Glaciimonas sp. PCH181: one gene and its partner. The protein of the gene in region 1 interacts with the protein of each later gene in a pairwise test. Links are inferred from orthologs where the notes say so. Each region holds a gene or a part of one and is shown in the gene's direction. Other genes may lie near its edges.

What was found.
Region 2: the proteins of C7W93_RS03340 (region 1) and C7W93_RS05940 interact in binary tests that used the Escherichia coli proteins (3 or more experiments, as listed by UniProt). The link is inferred for Glaciimonas sp. PCH181 from one-to-one orthologs.

The regions. Positions count from the first base shown.
Region 1 is NZ_PYFP01000001.1:753,303-761,012, forward strand. What follows is about bases 1,670-5,061. They hold C7W93_RS03340 (2-oxoglutarate dehydrogenase E1 component), read left to right. Parts: upstream 1,670-2,005; coding sequence 2,006-4,861; downstream 4,862-5,061. Other genes in these bases: odhB (2-oxoglutarate dehydrogenase complex dihydrolipoyllysine-residue succinyltransferase), read left to right, coding at 4,934-5,061. Also shown: C7W93_RS03330 (succinate dehydrogenase assembly factor 2), read left to right, coding at 1-224; gltA (citrate synthase), read left to right, coding at 352-1,665; more of odhB, read left to right, coding at 5,062-6,193; lpdA (dihydrolipoyl dehydrogenase), read left to right, coding at 6,433-7,710. UniProt on the Escherichia coli protein: E1 component of the 2-oxoglutarate dehydrogenase (OGDH) complex which catalyzes the decarboxylation of 2-oxoglutarate, the first step in the conversion of 2-oxoglutarate to succinyl-CoA and CO(2).
Region 2 is NZ_PYFP01000001.1:1,317,109-1,324,314, forward strand. What follows is about bases 2,005-4,892. They hold C7W93_RS05940 (ATP-binding cassette domain-containing protein), read left to right. Parts: upstream 2,005-2,404; coding sequence 2,405-4,381; downstream 4,382-4,892. Other genes in these bases: prmB (50S ribosomal protein L3 N(5)-glutamine methyltransferase), read left to right, coding at 2,005-2,088; C7W93_RS05945 (Rossmann-like and DUF2520 domain-containing protein), read left to right, coding at 4,339-4,892. In the rest of the region: dapE (succinyl-diaminopimelate desuccinylase), read left to right, coding at 1-1,059; more of prmB, read left to right, coding at 1,207-2,004; more of C7W93_RS05945, read left to right, coding at 4,893-5,316; C7W93_RS05950 (cystine ABC transporter substrate-binding protein), read left to right, coding at 5,565-6,371; C7W93_RS05955 (amino acid ABC transporter permease), read left to right, coding at 6,506-7,168; C7W93_RS24585 (hypothetical protein), read right to left, coding at 7,196-7,206. UniProt on the Escherichia coli protein: Genetic data indicate it may be involved in ribosome assembly or function.

The DNA.
Region 1 (7,710 bases):
GCTGGCGCGCGCGACGCGGCCTATTGGAAAATGATTTAATACTGACCAGATTTCTGGATGCAAATGAGTCAACCATCACAGATGATGACGTCGACGCCTTTACCCGGCTGATGGAATTGACGGATATTGAACTGATGAATTTGTTGATGGGTCGTAACGAGCCAGAGGGTGAAGTGGATTTACCTCAGGTTCATGCTTTGCTAGCGCGATTACGCGTAGCCTGAATGGAAATTAAGCCGCCACTGGCGATTGGTCGGTGAGATGCATTAGCTTGCATGCGGATACATGGGACCTACGTACGTCTTTTAGTTTTTTTGATTCAAGCATCACCTGTTAAATGAAGGAAGAGCCATGACCAACGCTGATACCAAAGCCACGCTATCATTTTCCGACGGTAGTCCATCCATTGATTTTCCGATTTATAAAGGAACTGTTGGTCCTGAAGTAATCGATATTCGTAAGTTATACGGTGCGACCGGTAAATTCACTTACGACCCGGGCTTTATGTCGACAGCTGCATGTAATTCGTCGATTACGTATATCGATGGCGACAAGGGCGAACTACTTTATCGTGGTTATCCGATTGAGCAATTGGCTGTTAATTGCGATTTCCTCGAAACTTGCTACCTGCTGCTGAATGGCGAGTTGCCGACAGAAGCAGAAAAAGAAACTTTCGATGCGACCGTGACTGCCCACACCATGGTTCACGAGCAGATGCAGTTTTTCTTCCGTGGTTTCCGTCGTGACGCACATCCTATGGCTGTGTTGGTTGGTACAGTTGGCGCGTTGTCATCGTTTTACCATGACTCGTTAGATATTACTAACCCACGTCATCGGGAAGTTTCGGCGATTCGCTTGATTGCCAAATTGCCAACGCTTGTTGCAATGGCATATAAATACAACGTCGGTCAGCCATTCGTCTATCCGCGTAATAATTTGTCGTACAGCGCTAATTTCATGCACATGATGTTCTCTACGCCTTGCGAAGATTACAAAGTAAATGACGTATTGGTACGTGCCCTGGATCGTATTTTGATTTTGCATGCTGATCACGAACAAAATGCATCGACTTCAACTGTCCGCTTAGCCGGTTCAAGCGGCGCGAATCCGTTTGCTTGTATCGCTGCTGGTATTGCTTGTTTGTGGGGCCCTGCACACGGCGGCGCTAACGAAGCAGCACTCAACATGCTGAAAGAAATCGGAACTGTCGATAACATTCCTGAATTCGTCAAACAAGTTAAAGACAAGAACTCAACCGTCAAATTGATGGGCTTTGGTCACCGTGTCTACAAGAACTACGACCCTCGCGCAAAATTGATGCGTGAAACTTGTTACGAAGTGCTGGCTGAATTGGGTCTGGAAAACGATCCTTTGTTCAAGTTGGCAATGGCCTTGGAAAAAGTGGCACTGGAAGACGAATACTTTGTTTCTCGCAAACTTTATCCGAACGTCGACTTCTACTCAGGTATTGTTCAGTCTGCACTAGGTATTCCTGTCTCACTGTTCACTGGAATCTTTGCAATGGCGCGTACCGTAGGCTGGATTGCACAATGGAACGAAATGATTTCCGATCCAGAGCAAAAAATCGGTCGTCCGCGTCAGTTGTTTATCGGCTCGCCGACACGTGATGTTGTGCCACTGGCAGAACGTACGGACAGTAAGTAATAGCAGTAATAAAAAAGCGAATCTGATGATTCGCTTTTTTTGTATTCTTTAATATTACTTATGCTATCCTTACGCACCAACGAGTATTGATCGTTTGCGACGGATAGCTTAGAGGTTTTGTATTACGTCCATAATAGAAATGTGGCGGAGATGGCAAAGCCGATAAGTGTAAGCATACGATTGAATCAAATGGTGTTTTTTGAAAAGAATACAGTACTAGGCAGTTGTAATTTAATCCCTTCCCCACAACTTGATGTGCAATCCGCTAACCGGTCAGGCCGTGTCGCGGAAGGTTATGTTAACCCGCTAATCTCGCGAAACGCGAAGAAAGGTGAGCAAGATGATGCAGCAATATCGCTCCAATTCATATCTCTTCGGAGGTAATGCACCGTACATTGAAGATCTGTACGAGTCATACCTCGACAATCCAGGATCTGTTTCAGATAATTGGCGCGCGTATTTCGACGCCATGCAACATGTGCCCGCAGGTGATGGCACAGATAAGCCTGACGTAGCGCACGCTTCGGTCATCGCTTCGTTCGCAGAGCGCGCAAAACATGGCCCAATTCGTACGATTTCTGCTTCGGCTGACGCTGAAATGGGGCGTAAACGCGTAGCGGCCACGCAATTGATCGCTGCTTACCGCTATCTGGGCTCACGTTGGGCAAATTTAGATCCGCTGCAACGTCAGGAACGTCTGGCGCTTCCAGAGCTGGACCCAACTTTTTACGGTTTCACTGATGCGGACATGGACATTGTGTTCAACATCAGCAATACCTACTTCGGTACAGAAACTTCCACATTACGTGACTTGCTGAACTCACTGCGTGATACGTATTGCCGCTCGATCGGCGCAGAGTTCATGTATGTCAGTGATCCAACCGAAAAGCGCTGGATACAAGAACGTTTGGAGTCGACACGCTCGGCACCGACTTTCACAGCTGAAAAGAAAAAACACATTCTCGAGCGTCTGACAGCAGCAGAAGGTTTGGAACGTTACCTTCACACGCGCTATGTCGGACAAAAGCGTTTCTCCCTCGAAGGTGGAGAAAGCTTCATTGTTTCACTCGATGAAACAATCCAACGCGGCGGCGAAAAGGGTATTCAGGAAATCGTTATCGGTATGGCCCATCGCGGCCGTCTTAACGTTCTGGTCAATACACTAGGTAAAATGCCGCAAGAATTGTTTGCCGAATTTGAAGGCAAACACGGCGATGATTTACCAGCCGGCGATGTTAAATATCATCAAGGTTTTTCTTCAGACATCACAAGCCCAGGCGGACCTGTCCATCTGTCGCTAGCGTTCAATCCATCCCATCTCGAAATCGTCAACCCAGTGGTTGAAGGTTCTGTTAAGGCGCGTATGGAACGTCGCGGCGACAAAGACGGCGCGCAAGTCTTGCCAATACTAGTCCACGGCGATGCCGCTTTTGCTGGACAAGGCGTGGTCATGGAAACGCTCAATCTGGCGCAAACACGTGGTTATGGTACAGGCGGCACGGTCCATATCGTGATCAACAACCAGATCGGGTTCACCACATCAGATCCACGCGATTCCCGTTCGACTTTGTATTGCTCCGACGTCGTCAAGATGATCGAAGCTCCTGTATTGCACGTTAATGCAGACGATCCTGAAGCTGTCGTATTTGCAACCCAGATCGCACTTGATTATCGGGTTGAGTTCAAGAAAGATATCGTTGTAGATATTATTTGCTTCCGCAAACTTGGTCACAATGAACAAGATACGCCAGCATTGACGCAACCGCTGATGTACAAAAAGATTGCACAGCATCCAGGTACGCGTAAGGTCTATGCAGACAAACTGACTGCGCAAGGCACGATCGCAGCGGATGAAGGCGATGCGATGGTCAAGGCCTATCGCGATGCGATGGACGCTGGTAAGCACACTGTTGATCCAGTTATTACCAACTTCAAAAGCAAATATGCAGTTGACTGGCTGCCGTTCCTGAATCGTAAATGGACTGATGCTGCTGACACCGCAGTACCATTGACCGAATTGAAACGTCTGGCTACGCGTATCACTAGCGTGCCGGAAAACTTCAAGGTGCATGCACTGGTCGAAAAAGTACTAAACGATCGCGCCACTATGGGTCGTGGCGAGCTTAACCTCGATTGGGGTATGGGCGAGCATTTGGCTTACGCATCGTTAGTTTCTTCCGGCTATACCATTCGCTTAACCGGTCAAGATGCTGGTCGCGGCACGTTTGTGCATCGTCATGCAGTGTTACATGATCAAAATCGTGAGCGTTGGGATGCAGGCAGCTATATCCCGTTGCAAAATGTATCCGATCAACAAGCACCGTTTAACGTCATTGACTCCGTTTTGTCAGAAGAAGCGGTACTCGGCTTTGAGTACGGTTACTCGACAGCAGAACCGAATACATTGACGATCTGGGAAGCGCAATTTGGTGACTTCGCCAACGGCGCGCAAGTCGTTATTGATCAATTCATAAGCTCCGGCGAAGTGAAATGGGGTCGTGCATCAGGCTTGGTCATGATGCTGCCGCATGGTTACGAAGGACAAGGACCAGAACATTCTTCAGCGCGTCTGGAGCGTTTCCTGCAACTTTGTGCCGACAACAACATGCAGGTCGTGCAACCAACTACTGCTGCGCAGATTTTCCATTTGCTGCGCCGTCAAATGATTCGCTTGTTCCGCAAGCCGCTTGTCATCATGACGCCGAAGTCGCTGCTGCGTAACAAAGATGCTGGTTCGCCATTGTCAGATTTTGCTAAAGGCTCTTTCCAGACTGTTATCGGTGAAGTTGATGACAAGATCGATGCTAAGAAGGTCAAGCGCGTTATCGCTTGCTCCGGCAAGATTTACTATGATTTGGTGAATGCACGTAAAGAACGCGGTCAAAGCGATGTGGCGATTATTCGTCTCGAGCAGTTGTATCCGTTCCCACACAAGGCATTTGCTGCTGAACTGAAGCAGTTCCCGAATTTCAGTGAATTGGTATGGGCGCAGGACGAGCCGCAAAATCAGGGCGCCTGGCTACAGATTCAGCACAATATTTTTGAAAATCTGGATGATGGTCAAAAGCTTGCTTATGCAGGCCGTCCAGCCAGCGCATCGCCTGCCGTGGGTTACTACGACAAGCATTACGCGCAACTAAAAACATTGTTAGACACTGCCTTTTCGAAGCTCAAAGGCTTTGTTCTTACCAAATAACTGAATACTGAACAAGGGCGTGCCACATTCAAATCATGGCACGCCTGCACCAACCCCAATACGGAGAATTTCATGGCACTTATAGAAGTTAAAGTCCCCCAATTATCAGAGTCCGTCGCAGAAGCGACATTGTTGCAGTGGCATAAAAAAGTTGGCGATCCAGTTGCGCGCGACGAGAACCTGATTGATATCGAAACAGATAAAGTTGTGCTTGAATTACCTGCGCCAAATGATGGCATAGTGGTACAAATTGTTGAAGCGGATGGCGCAACAGTCGTCGCTGGTCAGATCATCGCGATCATCGATACTGATGCTTCTGCAAAAGTCAGCCCAATGGAAGTGTCTGCAATACCTGTGCCGCAACCTGGTCATGCGACAACTCCTGTAGCAGCACCGGAATTGGTAAGTAATACTGCAGCCGGTATCGCTATGCCAGCAGCAGCTAAATTGTTGTCCGAGAATAATTTGAGCGCGACGCAAATCGCCGGCAGCGGTAAAGACGGTCGTGTTACTAAAGGTGATGTTCTAACTACCTTAGCAGCTAAACCTGCGGCACCAGCTGCAGCAGCACCTGTTGCTGCCAAGCCTGCATTGCAACAAGTTGCTGCTCCAAATAAAGCAAAACAAGAAGAGCGCCCGGAAGAACGCGTGCCGATGAGCCGTTTGCGCGCACGTATCGCTGAGCGTTTGATCCAATCGCAATCAACTAATGCAATCTTGACGACATTCAATGAAGTCAACATGCAACCGGTAATCGATCTGCGTACAAAGTACAAAGATAAATTTGAGAAAGAACACGGCGTTAAGCTTGGTTTCATGTCTTTCTTCGTGAAAGCCGCTGTTGCTGCCTTGAAGAAATATCCGATTGTGAATGCTTCTGTTGATGGTAATGACATTCTGTATCACGGTTATTTCGATATCGGTATTGCTGTCGGTTCGCCGCGTGGTCTGGTCGTTCCAGTGTTGCGTGACGTCGATCAAATGTCGATCGCTGAAATCGAAAAGAAAATCGGTGAATTTGGCGCCAAAGCACGTGACGGCAAGTTGACGATGGAAGATTTGACCGGCGGTACTTTCTCGATTTCTAACGGCGGAACGTTTGGTTCGATGCTGTCGACACCAATTATCAATCCACCGCAGTCAGCTATCTTGGGTGTGCATGCAACCAAAGACCGCGCAGTCGTTGAAAATGGTCAAATCGTGATTCGTCCAATGAACTATCTGGCGATGTCTTACGATCACCGTATCATTGACGGCCGTGAAGCTGTGTTGGCGTTGGTTGCCATGAAGGATGCGCTGGAAGATCCTGCACGCCTGCTATTGGACTTGTAATGTAGAAAATGCGCCGGATGCTAACAACTGCACTCCTTAATGGATGCGTGAAAGTGTCGGGCGCATTGCTTTACGTAAAACTTATTGTGCATGGCCGGTTAGATTGAATGTAATCGCGACTACATCCCGGAAGTTAGCCAAATAAGTAAGCAATAAGCAATCAAGTAAATACCGAATTTACCGGATGTAATGCGTGATGCTGCGAATTGAGCGGCGCCGCAAATAAACGAAGGAAAACTATGAGTAAGCAATTTGATGTCATCGTGATCGGTGGCGGTCCTGGTGGCTATATCGCGGCAATACGTGCTGCGCAGCTTGGTTTCAATACTGCCTGTATTGATGAGTGGAAAAATGCGAACGATGGCCCAGCGCCTGGCGGAACTTGCACCAATGTTGGTTGTATTCCATCCAAGGCACTTCTGCAATCGTCGGAGCATTTCGAGCATGCAGGCCATGCTTTCGCTGACCACGGTATCGATATCAAGGGGCTGAGCTTAAATCTGCCACAGATGTTGGCGCGGAAAAGTACGGTTATCAAGCAAAATAACGACGGTATCCTGTATTTACTGAAAAAGAATAAAGTCACGTTTTTCCATGGCCGCGGTTCTTTCGTCAAGGGCGACGCAGCAGGGTACGAGATCAAGGTTGCTGGTAAAACTGAAGAGTCCATCACCGGTAAGCACATTATTCTGGCAACTGGTTCCAACGCCCGTGAATTGCCCGGTGCGGCTTTCGATGAAAAGTTGATCTTGTCGAATACGGGTGCGCTGGCAATCGACACTGTACCAAAGACACTGGGCGTTATCGGTGCTGGCGTCATTGGCCTCGAAATGGGCAGCGTCTGGCGTCGTCTTGGTGCTGAAGTAACTGTGCTCGAAGCACTGCCAGCGTTTCTTGGCGCAGTAGATGACCAAATTGCTAAAGAAGCGGCTAAGCTATTCGCAAAACAAGGTTTGAGCATCAGTCTTGGTGTGAAAATCGGCGCGATTACAGCAGGCAAGAAAGATGTCACCGTCGAATATACGGATGTTAAAGGCGAAGCCAAAAAAGCAGTATTCGACAAATTGATTATCTCCATCGGTCGCACACCAAATACCATCGGTCTCAATGCCGAAGGCGTTGGCTTGCAACTCGACGAACGTGGCTTTATCAACGTCGACGGCGAGTGCAAAACCAATCTGGCAAATGTCTGGGCTGTCGGTGACGTAGTGCGTGGCCCTATGCTTGCGCACAAAGCAGAAGAAGAGGGCGTTGCTGTCGCAGAGCGCATCGCGGGACAGCACGGTCATGTCAATTTCAATACGATTCCTTGGGTCATCTACACCTCGCCAGAAATCGCATGGGTAGGTAAAACCGAGCAGCAATTGAAGGCAGAAGGCGTTGCTTATAAAGCGGGCACATTCCCGTTTCTGGCCAATGGTCGGGCGCGCGCCTTGGGCGATACTTCCGGTATGGTGAAATTCCTGGCTGATGCCAAGAGCGACGAAATTCTCGGCGTACACATCATTGGCCCAATG
Region 2 (7,206 bases), 560 kb from region 1 along the record:
CTCTCGCCGCTCGGCTTTGTGTGCGAAACGATTCAGTCCGGTGATGTCACCAATTTGTGGGCACGCAAAGGCACAGCACAACCGCTGCTGGTGTTTGCCGGCCATACCGATGTAGTGCCAACCGGCCCACGTGAAGACTGGCAATCGGATCCTTTTTTGCCTAGTTATCGCGATGGCAAGCTCTACGGTCGCGGTGCTGCCGATATGAAAACCTCGATTGCCGCGATGGTGGTGGCTGTTGAAGAATTTACGCTCGCCCATCCGGATCACGCGGGATCTATCGCATTTTTGATTACCAGCGATGAAGAAGGCCCTGCAACCGACGGCACAGTCGTCGTCTGCGAGAAGTTAAAAGCACGCGGTGTCCAACTGGATTATTGCATCGTCGGTGAACCGACTTCGAGCGGCGAACTCGGCGATATGATTAAAAACGGTCGTCGCGGCACCATGTCGGGAAAGTTGATTGTGAAAGGCGTGCAAGGACATATCGCCTATCCGCACCTCGCCAAAAATCCGATTCATCTGGCAGTACCGGCACTGACCGAACTGGCAGCGGAAAAGTGGGACGAGGCAAATGAATACTACTTACCGACATCCTGGCAAATGTCGAACATTCACGGCGGCACTGGCGCGTCAAACGTGATTCCGGGCGAAGTGGTGATCGACTTCAACTTCCGCTTTTCAACGGCTAGCACTGTCGAATCCTTGCAGCAACGTGTGCATGCGATTCTGGATAAACATGCGCTGGATTACAAACTAGCCTGGACGATAGGCGGCAGGCCATTTTTGACACCACGCGGCACGTTGAGCACCGCGCTGGCAGCAGCAATCAAAACAGAAACCGGCATCGACACTGAATTATCGACCACCGGCGGCACGTCGGACGGACGCTTTATCGCGCAAATATGCCCGCAAGTCATCGAATTTGGACCGCCGAATGGCAGTATTCACAAAATCGACGAGCACATTGAAGTACGTTTCATTGACCCGCTGAAAAACATTTACCGTCGCACGCTAGAAAATTTGCTGACGACTCAATCTGAGTCAACTAGCAAATAATTTGGCACTTTTGCGTATTTTTATGCGATTCGACCAATTGATCTGCAACATCAGCGTTGATCAATTGATCGAATTCCAAAGCCGCTCAATCGTCAGCAGCAAGCCCCGATTCCTGTAACAACACTCACTGCACCCATGCAGCCCATCATGAACAACACTTTCCATACCATCCGCGACTTACTGCGCTTTGCCGTTACGCGTTTTAACACCGAAGGCTTATTTTTTGGCCACGGCAGCAGCAATGCGCTCGACGAAGCTGCCTATCTGATCCTGCACACTTTAAAACTGCCACTGGATAAAATTGAACCGTTTTTTGATGCGCGCTTGTTGCCGCATGAAGTTTCTGCCGTACTAAACGTGATCGAAAGACGCAGCGTCGGACGCGTCCCTGCCGCTTACATCACGCAAGAAGCCTGGCTAGGAGAATACCGGTTTTATGTCGATGAACGGGTGATCGTGCCCCGTTCTTTTATCGCCGAATTGATTCCAGAATTTTTCTCGCCATGGGTACAAAACCCAGCCAAAGTCGCCAACATTCTGGAACTTTGCACAGGTTCCGGGTGCTTGCCGATTATGTTGGCCGATGCTTTTGGCAATGCCCATGTTGACACCGCCGATATCTCCGCCGATGCACTGGCAGTGGCGCGTCGCAACGTTGACGACTACGACTTGCAAGATCGCATCACGTTGATTGAGTCCGATCTGTACACCAATGTCCCCGACAAGAAATATGACCTGATCGTCACCAATCCACCGTATGTTAATTCCGGATCGATGGACAAACTACCTAAGGAATATCTGGCCGAACCGCAAATTGCTTTGGCCGGTGGCGAAGATGGTATGGACTTAGTGCGTACAATCGTGGCTGGTGCTAAACAGCGTTTAACCAAAAATGGTGTCTTGATTGTCGAAATCGGTAACGAGCGCGCTTTTGCTGAAGCCGCCTTCCCGGATCTCGAAATGACCTGGGTATCGACCAGTGCTGGCGATGATATGGTGTTTTTACTCACTGCCGATCAACTCCCATAACAACACCATTCAGCCTTAATTTTGGCAATTTAATAGAAAGCGCCTTATCATAGGCGCTTTCTTTTTTAGGGCATTGCGCTGAAGTTGCGCTAAAAGTGCAATTAACCAGCGCTGAAATTGCTTTGTCGGCCGAAAATACCCAGACTAATGGCTACTCTGCTGATGATTTAATACCGCTGATCACGGTTTGATGCATCGATTGACTGGCATTTCCGTAATAACGGTTTAATCTGTTTTCAGCAGAAAACATGCAATTTTGCTTCCCCCAACGCATTTCAAAACACATTTCATGATACGTTTTCAACAAGTTTCAATGATGCGCGGCATCAAGCCGCTGCTCGACAAAGTCGATATCACGCTCAATCCTGGCGACAAAATCGGTCTGATCGGCGCTAACGGCGCGGGTAAATCCAGTCTATTCGGACTATTGCGCGGCGAACTGCACGCCGATGCAGGCGAAATCGACTTCCCGACTAAATGGCGCATGGCCTATGTCGCGCAGGAAACCCCTGCCCTCGACCGTCCAGCGCTGGAATACGCAATTGATGGCGATGTCACACTGCGCCGTCTCGAAGAAGAATTAGCTTTTCTGGAAAGCGAACCAGAAAGCGCCGCTAATGGCACACTAATTGGCGAGTTATACAGCGCACTGGCCGATGCCGACGCCTATACCGTGCGCTCACGCGGTGAGCAATTGCTTACCGGTCTTGGCTTCTCGATGGCCCAGATGCAAGAACCCGTCGCCAGTTTTTCTGGTGGTTGGCGAATGCGTTTGAATCTGGCCCAGGCTTTGATGTGCCCTTCCGATTTGCTGCTGCTGGATGAGCCAACCAACCATTTGGATCTGGACGCAATTATCTGGCTGGAAGACTGGCTCAAGCGCTATACCGGCACCCTTATCATTATTTCGCATGATCGCGACTTCCTGGACGGCGTCGTCAATGTCATCGTACATATCGACGAGCGCAAGCTGAAACGTTATACGGGTAATTACTCGTCATTTGAACGCCAACGCGCTGCGCAAATGATTCTGGCTGCCGGAGCACTAGAAAAACAAACCCGTCAACGGGCACATCTGGAATCCTTTATTAGCCGCTTTAAAGCGCAGGCCAGCAAAGCACGTCAGGCCCAAAGCCGGATGAAAGCACTGGCAAAGATGGAAGAACTGGCTCCGTTACGTGCGGCTGCCGAGTTTTCTTTTGAATTCCGCGAACCGCTGAGCGCGCCGAATCCACTGCTAGTCATGGAAGATGTCAGCGCCGGTTATCGCATTGAAAGCGAAACCAGCCACGAAGTTACCGAAAAGGTCATCGTCGCCGGCATTAATTTCTCTCTGCAAATCGGTCAGCGGATTGGTCTGCTGGGCGTCAACGGCGCGGGTAAATCAACCTTTATCAAAACCATTGCCGAAGAGCTCAAACCCCTGCGCGGCGATGCGCAGTTTGGTAAAGGTCTGTCTATCGGTTATTTCGCCCAGCATCAAGTTGAAATGCTGCGTCATGACGAGTCGCCGCTCTGGCATCTAGGCAAAATTGCCCCGACGACGCGCGAGCAAGAACTTCGCAATTTCCTCGGCAGTTTCAACTTTAACGGCCCGATGGTGACTAGCTCCATCGCGCCGTTCTCCGGTGGTGAAAAAGCGCGTCTGGCGTTAGCGCTGATCGTCTGGCAACGTCCTAACTTGCTGCTGCTGGATGAGCCGACCAACCATTTGGATCTGGAAACGCGCGAAGCCCTGACCATGGCGCTGGCGCAGTTTGAAGGCACGCTGGTACTGGTATCGCATGATCGTCACTTGTTGCGCGCCACCACCGACCAATTCATTATTGTGGCCGATGGCAAAGTCGAACCGTTCGACGGCGATCTTGATGACTATAAAGATTGGCTATTCAAGACAAAACTTGCCGCCAAGAACAATAGCAAAGATGCCGGACTGCCGAAAGCGACCCAAACGGTAAAAATTGCCAGCGCAGTCGCACCAGCGGCAACAGCTGTCGATACCGCAGACCGCCGGGAACAAAAACGTCAGGATGCCGACGCTCGCCAAAAACTGGCAGCGCTGAAAAAGCCGATTGAGTCACGCATCAAGCGACTCGATGAACAAATGGCAAAGCGCACTGCGCAAAAAGCCACTGTTGATACACATCTGGCTAATCCGGAAATCTATGACAAGGATAAAAAGAAAGAACTCACAACATTGTTGACCGACCAAGCGTTTTACGCGAAGGAACTGGCACAACTGGAGGTGGAATGGCTAGAGCAACAGGAAGCACTGGAACAGCTGGGAAGCTAGTTATTAGTGCGAATAACGGCAACGATGGCAAAGATTGCCCTGCGATTGATGCCATCGCCACACCCAATGACGATAGCAGCGCGTCTAGGCAGGATGTAAGCCTTACCGCCATCCTGCCTACGCTTACCATCATCGGTTGCGGAAAAGTCGGCAAAACATTGGCGCGGCTATGGAAAGCGCGCCAGATTTTCCAGTTATACGATGTACTAAATCGCTCCGACAGCAGCGCACAGCAAGCCTGCGAATTCATTGGAGATGGCCGCGCAGTCACCTCTTTCGCCGCGTTGCGCCCAACGGATATTTATCTGATTGCCGCCAGCGATGACCACATTCCCGCATGTTGCGCCGCGCTGGCCGCGACCGGCAAACTTAACCCCAATAGCATCGTCTTTCATTGCAGCGGCGCCTTGTCTTCTCTGGCACTAAGCGCAGCCGCCGAACAAGGTGCGGCCGTTGCCAGCATCCATCCGATCCGTAGTTTTGCCGATCCGCAGCAAGTCGTCGCAGACTTTGCTGGCACTTATTGCGGCAGTGAGGGTGATCCTGCGGCCCTCGCCGTTCTGACACAAGCCTTCGACGCCATCGGCGCGCGCTGCGTCGCCATCCAACGCGACAACAAAGTTGTGTATCACGCTGCGGCAGTATTCGCATCCAACTATCTCGTCACGCTGATCGACGTTGCACGCCAGGCCTATGTAGAAGCGGGGCTACCAGCAGATGTTGCGCTTCAACTGATCGCGCCATTACTGACCGAGAGTGCCGCAAATGCGTTCCGGTTAGGCCCGGCAACTGCGCTCACCGGGCCAATCGCGCGCGGCGATACGGCGACTGTGACGCGCCAACATGCGGCGCTTCAAGAATGGAATCCCGAGGTTGCGGCTTTATATAGCCAGTTTGCCGTCCTGACGCAGCAACTGGCGCAGAAGAAGACATAAAAGAAGAAATAAGGTGGCTTCAATGACCGCCGTTAATTCGTTTTAACTCACTTTTGCCTGTTTTTCGCTTTATTTTTTCCTCAGTTTGGCGACTTTCCCGGGCTTATTACAACCATGTCTTTCTTATCTACTTAAACAACTAGCAACACTCCAACCTTTCCTTTCCAGTCACCGACCAGAGCGTTAAGATAGTCGATGCAACGGGTATGCAACGTTTATTTAAAACAATTACTGACCGAAGGAAAAAAATGGCCTCTCTAACACACGCGACATTATCCAAAATCGCCGCAGCAGTGCTGATTTCCAGCATCGCCGTCAGCGCTTTTGCCGCCGATCTTCTCGACACGGTAAAAACGCGTGGCACCCTTAAAGTGGCGATGGAAGGCAACTATCCTCCCTTCAACTTCAAAGACCCTAAAACTGGCCAACTGACTGGTTTTGAAGTCGATGTCGCTAATTTGATCGCTGCAAAGTTAGGCGTTAAAACCGAATTCACCACGACTGAGTGGAGCGGGATTCTAGCCGGCTTAGGCGCTGGCAAATACGACGTCATTCTGAATCAGGTCGGCATTACCGATGAGCGTAAAAAAGCCTTCGATTTCTCCATTCCTTACACTATCTCCAGCGCGCAGTTGATCATTCGTAAAGATGAAAAACGCAACTTTGCTAGTCTGGAAGACTTAAAGGGTAAAAAACTGGGACTCGGTCAGGGAACCAACTTTGAGCAAAAAGCCAAAGCAGTTCCGGGAATTGATGTCAAAACATATCCTGGCTCGCCAGAGTATTTGTCTGACCTTGCAACCGGCCGCATTGACGCGGCGTTGAACGACAGCTTGCTAGTCGGCTATTTGCTGAAAAATACAACGCTGCCATTAAAAGCAGGCGCACCGATCGGCACCATCGATAAAATTGGGATTCCTTTCCAAAAAGGTAATCCTAAATTCCAGGCCGCGCTGGACAAAGCAATTGAAGACATACTGAAAGACGGCAGCTTCAAAAAAGTCTCGATTAAATGGTTTGGCATCGATGTCAGCCAACCGCCAACCGCGAAGTAACATTGTTTTGGCAGCCGGTGGGATAACGCATTAGTAGTACATTAACTTCCCACCTGTTTTAAAATGACCGCCACATCAGTACTACCTATCCCCGCCCGAATCGCCGTGCGGGGATATTTTTTAACAGAGACATTATGGAATTACTGGAATTGCTACAGCAGGCGCTGCCAACCTTGCTGAAAGGCGTTGGCTACACCCTTATCTTTGCGGTGTCGTCAATGCTAGGCGGCTTGCTGCTGGGCTTTCCACTGGCGGTAGCACGGATTCTGCCCTCGCGCATCTGTCAATGGCCCGCTACCATCTACGTCAGCATGATGCGCGGTACACCGTTGCTGGTACAAATTTTTGTTATTTATTACGGATTGCCGAGTATTGGCGTCAATTTTTCGCCGCTGACCGCAGGTATTCTGGCGCTTAGTCTGAACTCAGCCGCCTACCTGTCAGAAAGTCTGCGTGGTGCGATTAGCGGCGTCAATGAGGGGCAATGGGCCGCAAGCTACAGTATCGGCCTGACCTATTGGCAAACCCTGCGCTACATCGTCGTGCCGCAAGCGATACGGATCGCGGTGCCGTCCATGAGCAATACTTTAATCAGTCTGATTAAAGATACCTCGCTGGTATCGGTCATCACGGTCACAGAACTGATGCTGGCAACCAAAGAAGTCATCGCGGTGACATTTCGCCCTCTACCGCTCTATTTGGCCGCAGCAGCGCTGTATTGGTGCTTAAGCATTTGTTTTGAACGCCTGCAAAGCCGTCTTGAGAAAAAACTCGGTCAGGCCCATCAGACTAACTAAATTGCCTTTGCGCAAGGTATTTAAACCCTAACAATCCT